DNA from 3 places in the Streptomyces fractus genome. Region 1 is predicted to be linked to each of the others. Evidence: riboswitches for the same ligand, from Rfam matches in the RefSeq annotation. Region 1 holds a riboswitch; each other region holds the start of a gene.
What was found. Region 1 has a riboswitch for cobalamin ahead of ACP4E5_RS17565 (ribonucleoside-diphosphate reductase subunit alpha). Riboswitches for the same ligand answer to the same signal wherever they lie in the genome.

Region 1 (4,652 bases):
CCTGCCGCTGTACTCGCTGATGCTGGGCCTGCTCGCGCTGCTCGGGTTCATGGCGATCGCGGCCGGGATCAAGGTGCAGAACGGGCAGTTGGCGATTCCGCAGCTGTTCGAGGACATGTTCCCCGACTGGTTCACGGGCGTCGCGTTCGCCGCCATCGGCATCGGCGCGCTGGTCCCGGCGGCCATCATGTCCATCGCCGCCGCGAACCTGTTCACGCGCAACATCTACAAGGACTTCATCAAGCCGGACGCGACGCCCGCGCAGGAGACCAAGGTCTCCAAGCTGGTGTCGCTGCTCGTGAAGGTGGGCGCGCTGGCCTTCGTCCTCACCATGGACAAGACCGTCGCCATCAACTTCCAGCTGCTCGGCGGCATCTGGATCCTGCAGACCTTCCCGGCCCTCGTCGGCGGCCTGTTCACGCGCTGGTTCCACCGCTGGGCGCTGCTCGCCGGCTGGGCGGTCGGCATGGTGTACGGCACGCTCGCCGCGTGGGGCGTCGCGTCGCCGACGCAGAAGCACTTCGGCGGCTCGTCGGCGGAGATCCCCGGCATCGGTGAGATCGGCTACATCGGCTTCACGGCGTTCGTCCTCAACGTCGTCGTCACCGTCGTCCTGACCTTCGTCCTGAAGGCGGTCAAGGCCCCGGACGGCGTCGACGAGACGACCCGCGAGGACTACACGGCCGACGCGGGCGACAAGGGCGTCCAGGTCGACCTGCCGATCACGGCGGGCGCCGGCCACTAGTCGAGCCGTACACGCGCGTGTCGGGCCCCTCCCCCGCGGAGGGGCCCGACGCATTTTCCGGAAAGCGTTGCGACCAGGGCCGGGGGTCGCGTAACCATGGCGTCGTGATCAGAACAGTGCGCCCCGATGAGTACGCCGCGCTCGGCGAGTTGAGCGCCCGCGCCTATCTCGGCAGCGGCCTCCTCGCGTTCGGCGAGGACGACTGGTACGCCGCCGAACTGCGCGACGTCGAGAAACGCGCGCGGCAGGCCGAGGTGCTCGTCGCCGAGGACCCGGAAGGCCGGGTCCTCGGCGGCGTCACCTACGTCTCCTCGCACGACCACCCGTACGCGGAGCTGGCGCGCCCCTCGGAGGCCGAGTTCCGGATGCTGGCCGTCGCCGTCGAGGCACGCGGGCAGGGCGTCGGCGAGGCGCTCGTGCGGGCCGTGATCGACCGGGCCCGCGCGGCCGGCAAGACCGCGGTCGTGCTCTGCACCCAGCCGCTCGCGACCGCCTCGCACCGCCTCTACGAACGCCTCGGCTTCACCCGGATCCCGGACCGCGACTGGGCCCCGATCCCGGAAGTGACGCTGCGCGCGTACGAGTTGAAGCTGGCGGCCGACTGAGGGATTGGGCGCGGGAAAGGAACACCGACACAACATATGGGGCTGCCACGAGGACCCGACACAACATGTATGCTCGCTCTCGCTGTCACCACAGGGGAATCCGGTGCGAATCCGGAACTGTCCCGCAACGGTGTGCGTAGGCGTACAAAAGCGCTCACGCGAGTCCGATGACCTGTCGACGGCACGCCCGAGCCGACCGGCCCGGGCGTCGACGACGTCCGGGCCTCGCGGAAAGGGCCGGTGGACGAGGGCCCGCGTTTGCGCGCCCGCGCTGCCACCTCCTCCCCGCAGGCCTCGAGCCGAGCGAGGGAGAGCCTCAACGTGACCATCGCGCCCGCCGAACCGGTCTCAGCCACCCCCCAGGACGGCCCGGGTGCAGCCCTGCTGCGCACCCTGACCGAGCTGACCGCCGATCTCCCCGACGCCGACCCCGGCCGGATCGCGGCGGCCGCGCTGCGTGGCCGTTCGGCGCGGGCCGATGAGGCCGAGCTGCGCGATCTCGCCACCGAGGCCGCGGCCGGGCTGATCTCCGAGGACCCCACCTACTCCCGGCTCGCCGCCCGCCTCCTCACCCGCTCCATCACCGCCGAGGCCGCCTCGCAGGGCGTCACGTCCTTCACCGAATCGGTCGCCGTCGGCCACCGCGAGGGCCTGATCGCGGACCGCACGGCCGAGTTCGTACGCGTCCACGCGGCGCGCCTCGACGCGCTCATCGACACCGCCGGCGACGACCGCTTCGGCTACTTCGGCCTGCGCACCCTGCACAGCCGCTACCTGCTGCGCCACCCGATCACCCGGCAGGTCATCGAGACCCCGCAGCACTTCATGCTGCGCGTGGCGGCCGGCCTCGCGGAGGACGACAGCGTCCGCGCCCTGGACGAAGTCGCCTCCCTCTACGGCCTGATGAGCCGCCTCGACTACCTGCCCTCCTCCCCCACCCTCTTCAACTCCGGCACCCGCCACCCCCAGATGTCGAGCTGCTACCTCCTCGACTCCCCGCTCGACGAGCTCGACTCGATCTACGACCGGTACCACCAGGTCGCCCGCCTCTCGAAGCACGCGGGCGGCATCGGCCTCTCGTACTCCCGTGTACGCAGCCGCGGTTCACTGATCCGCGGCACGAACGGGCACTCCAACGGCATCGTCCCGTTCCTGAAGACGCTGGACGCCTCGGTCGCCGCCGTGAACCAGGGCGGTCGCCGCAAGGGCGCCGCGGCGGTCTACCTGGAGACCTGGCACGCCGACATCGAGGAGTTCCTGGAGCTGCGAGACAACACCGGCGAGGACGCGCGCCGCACCCACAACCTGAACCTCGCGCACTGGATCCCCGACGAGTTCATGCGCCGGGTGAACGCCGACGAGCCGTGGTCCCTCTTCTCCCCCGCCGACGTACCCGAGCTGGTCGACCTGTGGGGCGAGGAGTTCGACGCCGCGTACCGCAAGGCCGAGGCCGACGGGAAGGCCCAGCGGACCATCCCCGCCCGCGATCTGTACGGCCGCATGATGCGCACCCTCGCGCAGACCGGCAACGGCTGGCTGACCTTCAAGGACGCCGCCAACCGCACCGCCAACCAGACCGCCGAGCCCGGCCACACCGTCCACTCCTCCAACCTGTGCACGGAGATCCTGGAGGTGACGGACGACGGGGAGACGGCCGTCTGCAACCTGGGTTCCGTGAACCTGGGCGCCTTCGTGTCCGGTGGTGACATCGACTGGGAGCGCCTCGACGAGACGGTCCGTACGGCCGTCACCTTCCTCGACCGCGTCGTCGACATCAACTTCTACCCGACCGACCAGGCCGGCCGCTCCAACGCCAAGTGGCGCCCGGTGGGCCTCGGCGCGATGGGCCTCCAGGACGTCTTCTTCAAGCTGCGCCTGCCGTTCGACTCGGCGGAGGCCCGCGCCCTGTCCACCCGCATCGCGGAGCGCATCATGCTCGCGGCCTACGAGGCGTCGGCCGACCTCGCCGAGCGGAACGGCCCCCTTCCCGCCTGGGAGAAGACCCGTACGGCACGCGGCGTCCTGCACCCCGACCACTACGACGCGACGCTCACCTGGCCGGAGCGGTGGGCCGCCCTGCGGGAACGCATCGCCGACGTCGGCATGCGCAACTCGCTCCTCCTGGCCATCGCGCCCACCGCCACGATCGCCTCCATCGCCGGCGTCTACGAGTGCATCGAGCCGCAGGTCTCCAACCTCTTCAAGCGGGAGACGCTGTCCGGCGAGTTCCTCCAGGTCAACGCCTACCTCGTCGAAGAGCTGAAGAAGCTGGGCGTGTGGGACGCGCAGACCCGCGAGGCGCTGCGCGAATCGAGCGGCTCCGTCCAGGACTTCACGTGGGTCCCGGACGACGTCCGGGCCCTCTACCGCACGGCGTGGGAGCTCCCGCAGCGCGGCCTGATCGACATGGCGGCGGCCCGCACCCCGTTCCTCGACCAGGCCCAGTCCCTGAACCTCTTCATGGAGACGCCCACCATCGGCAAGCTCTCCTCGATGTACGCGTACGCCTGGAAGTCGGGCCTGAAGACGACGTACTACCTGCGCTCGCGCCCCGCGACGCGCATCGCACGGGCGGCGGGCAACAGCACTGTCCCCGCGCAGACGGCCACGCCCGACCCGGAAGCCGTCGCCTGCTCCCTTGAAAACCCCGAGTCCTGCGAGGCCTGCCAGTAATGACCACTTCTTCCTCGGACAAGAACCTCCTCGACCCGGGCTTCGAACTCACCCTGCGCCCCATGCGCTACCCGGACTTCTACGAGCGCTACCGCGACGCCATCAAGAACACCTGGACCGTGGAGGAGGTCGACCTCCACTCGGACGTCGCCGACCTCGCGAAGCTGTCGCCGGGCGAGCAGCACATGATCGGCCGCCTGGTCGCGTTCTTCGCGACGGGCGACTCGATCGTCGCGAACAACCTGGTCCTCACCCTGTACAAGCACATCAACTCCCCCGAGGCGCGGCTGTACTTGAGCCGCCAGCTCTTCGAGGAGGCCGTGCACGTCCAGTTCTACTTGACGCTGCTCGACACCTACCTCCCGGACCCGGAGGACCGGACGGCGGCGTTCGCGGCGGTGGAGAACATTCCGTCGATCCGCGAGAAGGCCGAGTTCTGCTTCAAATGGATGGACTCGGTCGAGCAGCTGGACCGCCTGGAGTCCAAGGCGGACCGACGCCGCTTCCTCCTCAACCTGATCTGCTTCGCGGCGTGCATCGAGGGCCTGTTCTTCTACGGGGCGTTCGCCTACGTGTACTGGTTCCGCTCGCGCGGCCTGCTGCATGGCCTCGCCACCGGCACCAACTGG
Region 2 (4,652 bases), 3.5 Mb from region 1:
GGCCCGCAGCTCCTCCAGACACCCGACCACGGTGTCCAACAGGGCGGCCTGACGCCCTCCGTGATACCCCCGCGCACTCAACTCGCCCACGGGCTTGCCCATGAGGACGACCTGGCTGCTCCTGTCGCTGCCCGGCTTGAGCAGGACCGGATTCATCAGCGCGCTCGGCTCCGCCCGCGCGGCCTGCGCCTGCATCGCCTGCGCGCGCCCGATCTCTGCGCCCTCCCTGGTCACGAACGAGTTCAGGGACATGTTCTGCCCCTTGAACGGCGCCACCTTCACGCCCTGCCGCACCAGCCACCGGCAGATCCCCGCGGTGACGACACTCTTCCCGGCGTCGGAGGTGGTCCCCGCGACGAGGAGCCCCCCGCCCGTCATCGACGCCCCCGAGCCAGAACCCGGCCCCGTACCAGTCGCGCACCCACACAGACTCCCAACGCCAACAGAGACACCCGCCGTGACAGCCGCACGGCCCGATCCACATCACGCACCTCGACCGACCGCCCCGCCGCGTTCAGCACCGGCCGGTGCTCGACCCGCCCGCCGTACGCCAAGGTCCCGCCGAGCCGCACCCCGAGCGCCCCCGCGAAGGAGGACTCGACGACACCGGCGTTCGGGCTCGGATGCCGCCCGGCGTCCGCCCGCCACGCGGCGAGCGCCTCGCGGGGCCGGCCACCCGCGACCACGGCGAGAGCGCCGGTCAGCCGCGCCCCCGGCCAGCCGGCCACGTCGTCGAGGCGGGCCGAGGCCCAGCCGAACCGCCGGTACCGCACGGACTTGTGCCCGACCATCGCGTCGAGCGTGTTCACGGCGCGGAACGCGACCAGGCCAGGCACCCCGCCGAGCGCACCCCACACGAGCGCGCCCACGACGGCGTCGGAGGTGTTCTCGGCGACGGACTCGACGGCGCCGCGCGCGACCCCGTCGGCGTCGAGCCCCTGCGGGTCACGGCCGCACAGCCGGGGCAGCAGCTCCCGCGCGCGCTCCACGTCCCCGGCCTCGAGCGCGGCCGCCACGCCACGGGCCTCGCGACCCAGCGAGGTGCCGCCGACGACGGCCCAGGTGGCGGCGGCCGTCAGCGCGACGGAGGCGGCGGGGGAGCGGCGTACGAGACGGGAGGCGACAGCCGCGAGGCCGGCGGCGCCACCGGCACACACGACGGTGTGCAGGGCGCCCGCGCCACGGTGGTCCCGCCACAGCCCACGCTCGACGGCCGCGGCGGCGCGACCGAATCCGGCGACGGGGTGCCCACGGCGCGGATCGCCAAGAAGAAGGTCGACGAGCATTCCGGCGGCGGCACCACACGCGTACACGCGCTCGTGCCGCCAGGCGCCGCGCGGGGCGAACATGGCGGTTAAGTGTCCTCACTCAGGGTGTCCACGCCCTGGTTCGACGAGACCGGCAGCGAGAGTTCCTGGCTCACCCGAGGCCTGTCGGCCGGGGGTTCACAGTGGCGGGACCGCGCCGGATTCGCACCGGCTTCCTCAACTGCTGCCGTATATGGCGGGGGAAGTCCACCACGCTCCGAGTTGGCACGTCAACTTGCTGTTGAGACGTACGAAGGCGGGGTGCGGGACGCCGAACGTCCCGCACCCCGCCTTCGTGAGCCGTGCGCCGTGCCCTGTGCCGGGTCAGGCCACGATCAGATAGATCCCGTAGGCCACGGCCGCCGCGCACAGCGCGAAGCAGACATACGCCCCGGACGTCGCGACCGCCGCCGAGCCACCGTCACGCCCCGCCGACTCCCGCTTGGAGAGTCCCACGATGCCGAGGGTGAACAGGCCGACGAGGGCCACGGTGACCACGAGAGAGACGCCGAAGACGGTGCCGAGGGCCGCCCAGTCGATGTTCATTCCTGCCCTGCTTCCTTCTGAACTACAGCGCTGACTACAGCGTGACGCCGGCGGGGCGCGCGGGGTCGCTCACCGCTCCGGCCTTCGGCTGGGCGGGGATCTTCGCCTCGGACCCGGCCGGCTCGACCGTGCCCGCCGGCGGCGGGGTGACCGAGGCGATCGCGGCCGTCACGACACCCGGAGCCTCCTGCACGGGCTCGGCGTGCGGCTCGTCCGCCGTGACGTTGGTGTGGTCGATGGAGTTGCGGCGCGACAGCTTCCAGATCACCGCGCAGCCGGCCAGGAGCAGCGCGGCGGTGAGGCCGACGCCCCACGGGCCCTGCTTGGTCAGGAACTCGGCGCCCGCGCCCACCAGACCGGCGGCCGGCAGGGTCAGGCCCCACGCGATGAACATCCGGGTGGCGGTCGACCAGCGGACCACGCCGCCCTTGCGGCCGAGGCCCGCGCCCATCACACCGCCGGAGCAGACCTGCGTGGTGGAGAGGGAGAAGCCCAGGTGCGAGGAGGCGAGGATCGCGGTCGCCGCACTGGTCTGCGCCGCGAAGCCCTGCTGCGGGGCGAGTTCGGTGAGGCCCTTGCCCATGGTGCGGATGATGCGCCAGCCGCCGAGGTAGGTGCCGAGGGCGATGGCCATGCCGGCCGAGATGATGACCCACATCGGCGGGTCGGCGTCGGGCGCGATGACGCCGCCGGTGATCAGGGCGAGGGTGATGATGCCCATCGTCTTCTGCGCGTCGTTCGTGCCGTGCGCGAGGGAGACGAGACCCGCGGAGGCGATCTGCCCGGCGCGGTAGCCCTTGGCGGTCGCCCGCTCGTCCGTCTTCTTGCTGATGCGGTACGTGAGGCGGGTGGCCAGCATCGAGGCGATGCCGGCGACGAGCGGCGCGGCCACCGCGGGCAGCAGCACCTTGGTGACGACGGTGCCGCCGTTGACCGAGGACCAGCCCATCGACATGACCGCGGCGCCGATGAGGCCACCGAACAGGGCGTGCGAGGAACTGGACGGCAGGCCGAGCAGCCAGGTCAGCAGATTCCAGAGAATGGCGCCCACCAGCGCCGCGAAGATGACCTCTGTTCTGAGGCCGTCCTCCTTGACGATGCCGCCGGAGATCGTCTTGGCGACTTCGACGGAGAGGAACGCTCCGACGAGGTTCAGCACGGCGGACATGGCCACCGCCGTCTTCGGCTTGAGAGCGCCGGTCGAGATGGTTGTGGCCATCGCGTTGGCGGTGTCGTGGAAACCGTTGGTGAAATCAAAAACCAGCGCGGTAACGATCACGATCGCTAGGAGCAGCGTGATGTGTTCCATTTACCCAGGCTTCGGTTGGACGTCAGTAGTTCTTGGAACGTAAAGAGCCCGAGTGAACGGAAGATGAACTGGGTCGGGCGCCCCGGTGACCCGATCCGGAGGGCCGTCGCTCCGTGCCTTCGGCTACCCCATCGCGAACCGCTTGAGCTGGGTCATCGAACCGTTGAAGAGATTCTGGTCACCCGGCAGCCGGCCCTTCTCCTCGTACTGCCAGAACGTCCAGTAGCTCCAGCCTGCCGGAAGTGCGCCGGCGCGCTCGTCGTACCGGGCGAGCCACAAGGCGTGGTTGGCGGCGAATGCCCTGCTGTCGCCGGTGCACTGCTTCCACCATCGCGCATTGGTGTAGATGACCGGACGGCGCCCGGTGCTGCGCAGGATCTCGTTGCTGAAGGACTGGATCCACGACACCAGCGTCGACTTTCGCAGCCCGTAGCAGGGGTGCTTGCCCTTGCCGTACGGGTTGGACTCGATGTCGAGCGCGGGCGGCAGGGTCCAGCCGTCACGCCGCCAGGCGCCACCGTTGCGCACGAAGTACGAGGCCTGCGCCTTGCCGGAGGACTTCTGCGGCAGCGCGAAGTGGTAGGCGCCGCGCACGATGCCCGCGTTGCGGGCGCCCTTGTACTGCCGGGAGAAGTAGGGGTTGCGGTAATCGGTCGACTCGGTCGCCTTGACGTAGACGAACCGGGCGCCCTTGTTCCTGGCCTTCTGCCAGTTCACGTTCTTCTGGTGCGACGAGACGTCGTGCCCGCGCGGCTTGCCCGCGGCCTGGGCCGGGAGCTCCGCGGCCAGGGTGCCGCCGATGGTCAGTGCGGCGACGGACGCGAGTGCGGCGGCGCGGTGGCGGCGCGGGGACGCTGTGCGGCTGCGAGCCATGATGTACCCCCGAAAGTGACGGCGTGCATGACAAATCCCCAGGGAACTCCCAGAGAGTAGCGGGAGATCATCAATTACCCGGTCAAGGTCAGCCAAATAACGTCAGAGAGTATTCAATCCCCATATGGGGTATTCCGGAGGGTCGGGCTCCGTATCGATCCGCTCCGCACCGATCCGCTCCGGCCGCCGCTCCGCGCGGCTGGCAGGATGCGCGCCATGACACAGCTTCAGGAACTCGACGAGGCCTGGCAGGAACTGGTGCTGACGGCCCGTCGTACGGTGACCGACGGCCTGGTCGTCGGAACCTCGGGCAACGTCTCGGTACGGGTGGGCGGGGACGACGGCGACCTGATTCTCGTCACCCCGACCGGCGTCCCGTACGACGAGCTCGGGCCCGACGATCTCGTCGTCGTGGACCTCGACAGCAATCAGCGGGCCGGCACCCTGAAGCCGACCAGCGAACTCCCCATGCATCTCGCGGTCTACCGGCACACCGACGCCCGCGCGGTCGTGCACACCCACGCCGTGCACGCCACCGCGGTCTCCACGCTCGTCCCCGAACTCCCGCCCGTGCACTACATGACGGCGGCGCTCGGCGGCCCCGTCCGCGTCGCCCC
Region 3 (4,652 bases), 5.7 Mb from region 1:
CCCGGTTCCCCGGCCGCCACCACCCGGCCCTCGCTCAGCACGACGACCCGCGCGCAGTAGCCGGCGGCGAGGTTCAGGTCGTGCAGGGCGACGACGGACGTGATGCCCAGCGTGCCGATCAGGTCGAGGAGTTCGAGCTGGTGCTGGATGTCGAGGTGGTTCGTCGGCTCGTCGAGCAGCAGCTCACGCGGCTCCTGCGCGAGCGCCCGCGCGATCTGCACCCGCTGGCGCTCACCGCCCGACAGGGTGTGCCACAGGCGGTGCGCCCGGTCGGCGAGCCCGCTGCGCTCCAGGGCGTCGCGGACGGCCGCCTCGTCGGTCGCCGACGCGGCCTGCCAGGCGCGACGGTGCGGGACCCGGCCCAGCCGTACGACATCGGCGACCGTCAACTCGACCTGCGCGTCGGACTGTTGCTGCACCATGGCGATGCGCCGCGCGGCCTGCTTGCGGCCCACCGAGGCGAGCGGGTCACCGTCGAGCGTGACGACACCGCTGTCCGGGGCGAGCACCCCGGACAGGAGGCGCAGCAGGGTCGACTTGCCCGAGCCGTTGGGGCCGAGCACACCGGTGACGGTGCCGGGCTCCGGCGTCAGGCTCACCCCGTCGAGCACCAGCGCTCCGCCGGGCGACCACGAGACACGCTCCGCGCGCAGCCCCGCCGTCACCGCACACCCCGTCCGCGGTAGAGCACCAGCACGAACGCCGGCACACCGATCAGCGACGTCACCACACCCACCGGAACCTCCTGCGGTTCGAGGACCGTCCGCGCCACCGTGTCCACCCACACCAGGAACACCGCTCCCGCGAGCGCCGTCACCGGCAGCAGCCTGGTGTGCCCCGGGCCCACCAGTGCGCGCGCCGCGTGCGGCAGCACCAGGCCGACGAAGCCGATCGCCCCCGCCGCGCTCACCAGGGCCGCCGTAAGGAGCGCCGTCACGCACAGCAGCACGATCCGGGTCCGGGCCACCCGGACGCCGAGCGTGGCCGCGGCCTCCGCACCGAACGCGAACGCGTCGAGGGTGCGGCCGTACGTCAGGCACACCACGAGCGCGACGGCGAGCACGGCCAGGCACAGCCACACCTCGGTCCAGCCGACCCCGCTGAGCGAGCCGAGCAGCCAGAACAGCACGCCGCGCGTCGTCTCCGCGTCCGCGGAGGTCAGCACGACGAACGAGGTCAGCGCCGAGAACAGCTGCATCGCCGCGACCCCGCACAGCACCACCCGGTCCGTGCTGCCGCCCAGCGTGTGACTGAGCACGAGGACCAGCGCGAACGAGCAGACGGCGCCGACGAACGCGCCGCCCGACACCGACACGGCGCCTCCGCCGAGCCCGAGCACGACGACGAGCACGGCCCCGGTCGACGCCCCCGACGAGACGCCGAGCACGAACGGGTCGGCGAGGGGATTGCGCAACAGCGCCTGCAACACCGTGCCGCACACAGCGAGCCCGGCCCCGCACACCGCCGCGAGCAGCGTCCGCGGCAGCCGCAGATTCCATACGATGCCGTCCCGGATCGGCGAGAGGTCCGAGGTCGCCAGGCCGATCCGTTCGCCGACCGCCGCCCACACGTCGCCGACCCCGATCTGCGCGGGGCCGAGGGTGATCGCGAAGGCCACGGAGGCGCACAGCACGGCGACACCGGCCGCCCAGGCGAGCGTCGCGCGAACGGACATCCGGGAGGGGGTCTTCGGGTGCCCCGCCGCCACCGCTTGCCCAGAGACCGTGCGAGCCGTCACCGCGCGAGTCCGAACTCGCGCAGCCCCGCGGCCACCCGCTCCACACCGTCGACCGTCCGGATGGTCGGGTTCATGGCCTGCCCGCTCAGCCGCACGTACCGCTTCTTCTTCACGGCGGTCATGTGCTTCGTGACCGGGTTCGACTCCAGGAACCCGATCTTCTGCGCGGCCGACTCCGCGGACTGCGAGCGGCGCGTCAGATCGCCGATGACCAGCACGTCCGGATCGCGGTCCGCGACCGTCTCCCAGTTGACCTGCGGCCACTCCGCACGCGTGTCGTCGAAGACATTGCGCGCCCCGAGCTCCTTGGTGACGACGCCCGGAGCGCCGCAACAACCCGCCATGTAGGGCGAGTCGGAGTTGGCGAACCAGTACAGGACGTCCACGCCGTGCGCGTCGATCCCTGAAGTGGCCTTGCGGACCCTGGACTTGAGCTGGTCGATCAGCTTCTCGCCGCGCTCCTCCACGTCGAAGACGCGCGCCAGGTCGCGGATCTCGCCGTACACGACGTCGAGCCCCAGGGGCTCGGTCCGCACGCCGTCCCCGTCCCCGCCGTTGTCCTTGCCGGCGCAGTCACTGGGGGAGAGGTAGGTGGGCACGCCGAGCTTCTCGAACTCCTCGCGTGGCGCCACGCCACCCTTGCCGAGGGTGTACGTGAACGAGGCCGCGGCGAAGTCCGGTTCGGTGCCGAGGACCTTCTCGAACGACGGGTAGCGGTCGGCAAGACGCGGCACCTTCGCGTTGGCCTTCGCCAAATTCTTGGGGACCGGGTCGGTCCAGGTGCCGGTGCCCGCCATCCGGTCCTCGAGGCCGAGCGACAGCATGATCTCGGCGGAGCCCTGGTCGAGGGCGACGGCGCGGCGCGGGGTGTGCTCGACCCGCACCTTCTCGCCGCAGTTGTCGAGCGTGACACCGCCGCGCTTGTCGGCGCTGTCCTCGGTGGCGGCGGTCGTGCCGCACCCGGTGAGCAGCAGGGCGCCCGCCAACAGCGGGGCGCATCGGCGGAGTTGACGTGCGAACAGCACGGAGGTTCCTTCGCGTCCAGGGCTCATACGCGGAGCCGGCCTACGGTCCGCCCCCACGCCACGCGGCACTGGAGGCCGCCAGCAGGTCTTCGGACTCGGGGTCGTCCGCGCGAAGCGCCTTCCCGGGCCGATGTACCGGCCCAGTGGCAGTGGCTCCGCCCGTCACCCTCACCGCTGCGCGTCAGTTCCGGGTTCGCACCGGATTCCCTGACCCGTGTGCGTAGAAAAACACACAAAGGTACGACTGGCTCGGCGAAACTATCACGTGAGGACCGACTCCAGTTGGGGCCGGGTTCCGTCCCTGTGGTGGTCCATCAGGGAGACGAGGCGTTCGTGGTCCCGGACGCGGAGCGCCTCGACCATCTCCGCGTGCTCGTCGACGATCCGCTTCTGTGACATCGGGTCGTGCAGGAGACAGGCTCGGTAGCCGTCGCTCAGCCGCCAGACGCGGCGCGGTTCGGCGACGACGAGGTCCAGGCCCGACGCGGTGAACATGCGGAAGTGGAAATCCGAGTTGAGGCGGGCCATGGCGGTGAGTCCCCGAACCGGCGGGCGGCTCTGGCGGCACCCTCGACGACCTCCTCGCCCTGACCCGCGCCCTCGCCTCGCATGCCGTCACCACCCCGGTCGCCGAGTACGCCACCGCCGACTGGTGCCTCGCGTCCGGCGGCCCACTCCCCGCTGGGGCGCCCACCATCGCCTTCCTCCCCACGGACGCCGCAGGACCGGTCGACGACGGCACCGTCACCGCCCAACTGCCCGCCGTTCCCTGGGCGTCCGGCGCGCACACCCTGCTCCTGGTCCCGGAGACGAGGCCGGCGCGGGCCCGTGGACCATCGACCTCACCGGCCCGGGCGTCACCCGCCACCCGTCCCGACCCGCCCTGTGCGACACCCGTACGAGGCCGTCGACCTGACCGCGGCGCCGGTGACCGCGCCGCCGCCCGGCATACCGTCCCCCGCCCGCATCTGCGCCCGCCTCGCCACCATGCGCGTCCACCTCCTCCAGACCGAGGCCGCACTGAACCACACCCGCGACACCTACCGCGCGGACGCGTCCGAGCCGAGGGACGCCGCCCTGGGGCGGCTGGCCGTCGCCTCGGGAGAGGACCTCCTCTGGGACACCCTCACCGCCCCCGCGCCGCGCTGACCTCGCGGCTCACCAGGTCCGGTACGGCAGGAACTTGCCGTCCAGCGTGACGACCACGCGGTCGCCCTTCGGGTCCTCCCTGCGCGCGATGTCCATCGAGAAGTCGATCGCCGACATGATCCCGGATCCGAACTTCTCCTCGATGACTCCCTTCAGCGTGGTGCCGTACACCTGCACGATCTCGTAGAAGCGGTAGATCAACGGGTCGGTGGGGACCGGGGCGTCCAGCGATCCGCGCGAGGCATCCCGGGACAGCGCGGCCACCGTCTCCTCGTCCAGCGAGAGCAACGCCCCGGCGCGTGCCGCCTGGTCGCGGGTCATGGTGTTCTGGCCAAGGAGTGCGGACGCCGTCCACACCTCGTGCGCGCCGACGGCCTCGGCGATCTTCTCGAAGGTCAGCCCGGCGGACTCCTTGGCGGCCAGGGCACGACGGGTTGCTTCGCTGCGGTCGATCACGGCGACTCCCTGCGGTGGGGCGGACGGTCTCGGCCGACAACTACCGGCCCCCTGTTTCGGCAGCCGTTCCGGTGTGTTCGACTCGCGTAACACGCAGGCGCGCTCCGCGCCCGGCAGCACGTCACCGCTCGTTGTTGAGCGCGTCCACGGCCCCCTGCGCGTCCCCGATCGTCGCGTAGTCCACGGCGACGAAGTTCACCGGCCTGCCGCGCGCCCGTTCGCAGCGGTGCGCCCGGTCCAGGACGTAGCGGCGGGCGTTGACGGTGCCCGCGTCGATGCGGCTG

Region 2: linked by a shared signal. The riboswitch ahead of ACP4E5_RS33840 (cobalamin biosynthesis protein) and the one ahead of ACP4E5_RS17565 (ribonucleoside-diphosphate reductase subunit alpha) in region 1 are both predicted to bind cobalamin.
Region 3: linked by a shared signal. The riboswitch ahead of ACP4E5_RS43990 (ABC transporter substrate-binding protein) and the one ahead of ACP4E5_RS17565 (ribonucleoside-diphosphate reductase subunit alpha) in region 1 are both predicted to bind cobalamin.

The regions. Positions count from the first base shown of each region.
Region 1 is NZ_JBMYHI010000002.1:3,502,326-3,506,977, forward strand. Features, by position in the region: gene mctP (monocarboxylate uptake permease MctP) at 1-745, shown strand, start outside; gene ACP4E5_RS17560 (GNAT family N-acetyltransferase) at 850-1,350, shown strand; cobalamin riboswitch at 1,414-1,544, shown strand; gene ACP4E5_RS17565 (ribonucleoside-diphosphate reductase subunit alpha) at 1,672-4,023, shown strand; gene ACP4E5_RS17570 (ribonucleotide-diphosphate reductase subunit beta) at 4,023-4,652, shown strand, end outside.
Region 2 is NZ_JBMYHI010000002.1:7,035,902-7,040,553, forward strand. Features, by position in the region: gene ACP4E5_RS33835 (cobyric acid synthase) at 1-378, opposite strand, end outside; gene ACP4E5_RS33840 (cobalamin biosynthesis protein) at 375-1,349, opposite strand; cobalamin riboswitch at 1,388-1,533, opposite strand; gene ACP4E5_RS33845 (hypothetical protein) at 1,632-1,853, opposite strand; gene ACP4E5_RS33850 (inorganic phosphate transporter) at 1,888-3,162, opposite strand; gene ACP4E5_RS33855 (lysozyme) at 3,286-4,035, opposite strand; gene ACP4E5_RS33860 (class II aldolase/adducin family protein) at 4,252-4,652, shown strand, end outside.
Region 3 is NZ_JBMYHI010000002.1:9,210,570-9,215,221, forward strand. Features, by position in the region: gene ACP4E5_RS43980 (ABC transporter ATP-binding protein) at 1-665, opposite strand, end outside; gene ACP4E5_RS43985 (FecCD family ABC transporter permease) at 662-1,675, opposite strand; gene ACP4E5_RS43990 (ABC transporter substrate-binding protein) at 1,735-2,790, opposite strand; cobalamin riboswitch at 2,827-3,016, opposite strand; gene ACP4E5_RS43995 (FCD domain-containing protein) at 3,025-3,291, opposite strand; gene ACP4E5_RS44000 (hypothetical protein) at 3,649-3,912, shown strand; gene cynS (cyanase) at 3,922-4,368, opposite strand; gene ACP4E5_RS44010 (phosphoinositide-specific phospholipase C-related protein) at 4,490-4,652, opposite strand, start outside.